Regions from separate parts of the Streptomyces sp. NPDC001219 genome, predicted to be linked through region 2. Evidence: riboswitches for the same ligand, from Rfam matches in the RefSeq annotation. Region 2 holds a riboswitch; the other holds the start of a gene.
What was found. Region 2 has a riboswitch for cobalamin ahead of ACWC9R_RS28045 (cobalamin biosynthesis protein). Riboswitches for the same ligand answer to the same signal wherever they lie in the genome.
Positions count from the first base shown of each region.

Region 1: linked by a shared signal. The riboswitch ahead of thiI (tRNA uracil 4-sulfurtransferase ThiI) and the one ahead of ACWC9R_RS28045 (cobalamin biosynthesis protein) in region 2 are both predicted to bind cobalamin.

Region 1 covers NZ_JBSFJF010000019.1:128,804-131,256, reverse strand. The annotation lists cobalamin riboswitch at 658-876, shown strand; gene thiI (tRNA uracil 4-sulfurtransferase ThiI) at 1,048-2,367, shown strand.
Region 2 covers NZ_JBSFJF010000054.1:42,774-45,226, reverse strand. The annotation lists gene ACWC9R_RS28050 (cobyric acid synthase) at 1-71, opposite strand, end outside; gene ACWC9R_RS28045 (cobalamin biosynthesis protein) at 154-1,173, opposite strand; cobalamin riboswitch at 1,327-1,476, opposite strand; gene ACWC9R_RS28040 (hypothetical protein) at 1,746-1,982, opposite strand; gene ACWC9R_RS28035 (inorganic phosphate transporter) at 2,005-2,453, opposite strand, start outside.

The DNA of each region.
Region 1 (2,453 bases), on a different contig from region 2:
TTCCAGCCGGTAGAGGACGGAGGCAGGAGAGCGGCCGAGTCTCTCGGCGAGCTGCTGCTGGTCCAACCCCTCGCGTACGCCGTCGACGAGCGTGGCGTCCTCTGCCTCACTCCAGCCACGGCCATGACGTGATTCCGGCGTCCCGTCCAACACACTCTCCCCTCCTCGCTCCTACACTGCGCGAAAGCAGTATGCCCACCGGATCTGACGCCGACTCTGGTGAACGTCGCGTGCAGGGGCCGCTCTCCAGGCTCGCCCCGAGGGGTGCCTGTGCACCGGTCTACATGCTCGATGCGGCGGTGGGACGTCTGCGCGCCTGGACGGCCGGTCCTTGCACCACTGTGGAGGCCGAGCTTCTTTCACTCTCCACCACAGAAATGGTGGTTGAGGAAAACTGCTGGAGATGCACCTTAAGCAGCCCAGCGCCCACATCGAGCAGCGGAAGTTAAAGGCTCCGCGATACCGGACATTCTGCGTGCTGAAAAACCGCACGTGCGGTAAGGCGCGTATTCGATGCCGTAACGCCCACAACGTACAGACCCTGAACCTACGGGTCAGCGGCCCTCTTCCTCAGAATACCCAATAGCCTCTTGAACCGGCCGTCCCGGCCCAAAGTGGACAGCCAAGGTCTGGTTCACTGAATGCCCGCCACCTTGTCTACCCTGGACCGGCAGCTGGTTCGCCCCGCCCGCCAGGCGGGGTGTCGCAAGAGGGAACCCGGTGGGAATCCGGGACTGCCTCGCAGCGGTGAGTGGGAACGATCGCCGTCATGAAGCACTGGGCCCGCGTGTGACCTGGGAAGCGACGGTCAGTAGGTGTCCCGTCCTCCGGGGTGTGCTCACGAGTCCGAAGACCTGCCACTGCTCGTGCGGGGTGCGATCACCACGCACGGTTCCACGCGTCCCGGTAGCGGGACCGCTGAGCGAGTGGTGTGTTCCACCCAGCCCTGCGCAGAGCGGGGACGGGCGGGCCCCCGCCCCGTTCGCGGCCCGGCGCCGGCCCTCACGACGACTCGCGAAGGAGAGTTTCGTGCCCGGCGAACCGAGCATGCCCGCCATCCCCTCCCCCAGAGCACCCCGCCCGAGCGGGCCCTGTGTCCTGCTCAAGCATGGTGAGGTCTTCCTCAAGGGCCGCAACCGGCATGTGTTCACCGAGCGGCTGCACGACAACCTCCGTGGCGCCCTGCGCGGTATCGGCGGTTCCACATGGATCAAGTCCGGCCAGAACGTGACCGTACTCGGCGGCGAGGTTCCCTTGGAGGACCTCGTGGAGCGCGCCCGCCGGGTGATCGGGTTCAACTCGGTGGAGCCTGCCCTGCGCGTTCCGAGCACCGTGTCGGACATCACCGAGACGGCTGTGGAGGCGCTGGCCGCCGCTCGTACGGAACGGCCGGGAATCAGCTTCGCCGTGCGGGTCAAGCGGCGGAACAAGAACTTCGAGATGACCTCCTCGCAGTTCGAGCGCTTTCTCGGGGCCCGCGTCCGGGAAGCCCTGGGCCCCCTGCCGGTGAACCTCTCCAACCCGGACGTACTGATCTCGGTCGAGATCGACCACAAGGAGAGCTACGTCTCCTGGAGCCGTCACCAGGGACCGAGCGGACTGCCCGTGGGCTCCAGCGGACGCGCCCTGGTACTGCTCTCCGGCGGTTACGACTCGCCCGTGGCGGCCTACCGGGCGATGCGCCGCGGACTGCACTGCGACTTCGTCCACTTCACCGGCGCTCCGTACACGAACGCCGCTTCGGTCTACAAGGCGTACGCCCTCGCCCGTGAACTCAACCGCTACCAGCCCGGTGGGCGGCTGCATGTCATCGCGCTCGGCCACGCACAGAAGCAGCTGGCCATCGCGGGGGCCGGCAGGCTCCAGGTCGTCGCCCAGCGACGGCTGATGGTCCGCGCCGCTTCCGCGCTGGCGGGCCGGACCCGGGCGGAGGCTCTGGTGACCGGTGACAGCCTGGGGCAGGTGGCCAGCCAGACCCTGGCGAACATGGCGGCCGTCGACGAGGCGGCAACCCTGCCGGTGCTGCGACCGCTGGTCGGCTGGGAGAAGCAGGAGATCATCGACGAGGCCCGGTCCATCGGCACCGCGGAGATCTCCGTGCTGCCGGACGAGGACTGCTGCAAGCTCCTCGCACCGCCCCGGGTCACCCTCCGCGCCGGGCTGACCGGCCTGCATTCGGTGGAGAAGCGCCTCGATCTGGACGAGGTGGTGGATGGTCTGTTGCGCGACGTCCAGATCATGTATCCGGGAGACTCCGGCGAGGAGGCGGATCATCCCGAAGCGGACAGCCCGGATCACCGCCCCGAGCCCGGCCGCCCCGTTCCGGCCGTATGTGCGACGGAGCAGCCGGGGCTGGCGTCCTCATGACCGGAGAGGGCCGTCGGCAGATTCTCGTGATCGGACCTCGGACGGTGCGCGGCTGTCATGTCCAGGGCCAGCATGTGCGTCATGAC
Region 2 (2,453 bases):
TCGGACGTCGTCCCGGCCACCAACAGGCCACCGCCGACCGCCCCGCCGGCTGCCTTCAACCGCCCGTTCACCGGGTCCTCCTCCTGAGCTTCGGGTCACTACACCCGCCCACCCCCCGAAGGGGGGTGGGCGGCGGGGAAAAAACGGACGGCCTCATACCGGACCCGCCTCACGCCCGAGCCCTCCGGCTCCCCGAGCCACCGCCGCCCGCGCGGCGCCGCCCGCCAGTCGGGCCGCCACCGTCGTCACCAGCGCCAGCGCGCTCACCCGCCGGGAGAGCCGCACCGCCCGCCCGATGTCCTCCACCGCCACCGGCGGCGCCGCGCCGTTGAGCACCGGACGGTGCTCCACCCGCCCGCCGTACGCCAGCGTGCCGCCCAGCCGTACGCCCAGCGCGCCCGCGAACGACGCCTCCACCGGGCCCGCGTTGGGGCTCGGGTGCGCAGCGCCGTCCGCCCGCCAGGCCCGCAGCGCACCGCGCCGGTCGGGGCCGGCGAGCACGGTCAGCGTGGCGGTCAGCCGGGAGCCGGGCCAGCCGGCGAGATCGTCGAGCCGGGCCGCGGCCCAGCCGAAGCGGCGGTAGCGCGCCGACTTGTGGCCCACCATCGCGTCCAGGGTGTTCACCGCGCGGAACGCCACCAGGCCGGGCACCCCGCCCAGCGCGCCCCACACCAGGGCGCCCACCACCGCGTCGGAGGTGTTCTCGGCGACCGACTCCACCACCGCACGGGCCATCTGCGGCCCGTCCAGCGCCTGCGGGTCGCGCCCGCACAGATGCGGCAGCCGCTCCCGCGCCACGTCCAGGTCACCCGCGGTCAGCGCCCCGCCGACGGCCCGCGCCTCCCGGCCCAGCGAGGTGCCGCCCAGCACGGCCCAGACCGTCGCCGCGGTCAGCGCGATCCCGGCGCCACCACGGAGCGACAGCACAGAAGCGGAAGCCGAGCCCCGCACGGCGCGCCGCACCAGCGCGGCGGCGGCCGCGGCACCGCCCGCGCACAGCACGGCGTGCGCCGCCCCGTAGCCGCGGTGGTCGCGCCACAGCCGGCGCTCGACGGCGCCAGCGGTCCGGCCGAACGCGGCCACCGGATGGCCACGCCGCGGATCTGCCGCGATCAGGTCGGTGAGAAAGCCGAGGGCCGCGCCGCACGCGTATCCCGCGTGTTCGCCGCGCACCGGATCAGGCCGTTGCCAGGGCGTGTCCGTGATGTCCCGCCCGGCCTCGGAGGAACCCTGCGGCAGTGGGCAGAGGGGATCTCGACGGGCAGCCGGGCATGGCGGTATGTCCTCACTCAGGGTCCGCGCCCTGGCTCGACGTGACGGCGACAAGAGTCTCCTGGCTCCCGGATCGGCGTGTCCTCCGGCCTTCCAGTCCCGCGTACGTCGATGCACGTGTGCGCGGCGGACCGTGGCCCTCGTCGGAGGAACGCTCCCCGGTGACAGTGGCGGGACCGCGCCGGATTCACACCGGACTTCCTCAGCTGTCGCCGAATGGCTCCGGCAGTCCACCACGCACCGCGAATGCCCGTCAACTCACCCTTGACCTGCGACGCTGCCCTGTGGCAGGCGCTGTGGCGCACACCACAGCGCGGCGGAGACGTCACCGGCGGCCGCCCGCACGCCCCCTGATCCCGCGTCACCGTCCGGCGCGCGGCTGCCGGGGCGGCCCACGGACGAGGCGCCCGGCGGACGACGGCTGAGGCCGCGGTCGGCCGGACGCCTCGTCCGGTCCGTCGTGTCCGGCCGGGTCAGCCGGCGACGATCAGATAGATGCCATAGGCCACCGCGACCGCGCAGAGCGCGAAGGCGGCCATCGCGCCGGCCCGTGCGCCGGTGCCCGGTACGGCGACCGCGGCCGCCGCACCCTCGTGGCCGGTCTTGCGGGACGTACCGGCGATGCCGACGGTGAACAGGCCCACGATCCCGACCGTCACACCGAGGGTGACGCCGAAGACCTGGCCGAGAGCTGCCCAGTCGATGCTCATGGAGTTCCTTACGTGATGACAGCTAGCGGGTGACCGTCGCGGCCTTGGCGCGCGGGGCGGTGGTGGTGGGGGCCTCGGCCGCCGGTGCGTCGGCGGTCTCCGGGGCGTCGGCTCCCGGGGCCTGCTGGCCGGCCGGGGGCGGCGAGACGGTGCGCAGCGCGGCGGTGACCACGCCCGCCGGCTCCGCTGCCGGGCCTTCGTTGACGTTGGTGTGGTCGACCGGCTTGCGCCGGGAGGCGGCCCAGATCGCGCCGCAGATGCCGAGTCCGAGGACCGCCACCGCCGCCACGCCCCAGTCGCCCTGTCCGGCCAGGAACGCGGCACCCGCCGCGACCGCACCGGCGGCCGGCAGCGTCAGGCCCCAGGCGAGGACCATCCGGCCGGCCGTGGACCAGCGCACCACGCCGCCCTTGCGGCCCAGGCCGGAGCCCATCACGGAGCCGGAGCAGACCTGGGTGGTGGAGAGCGCGA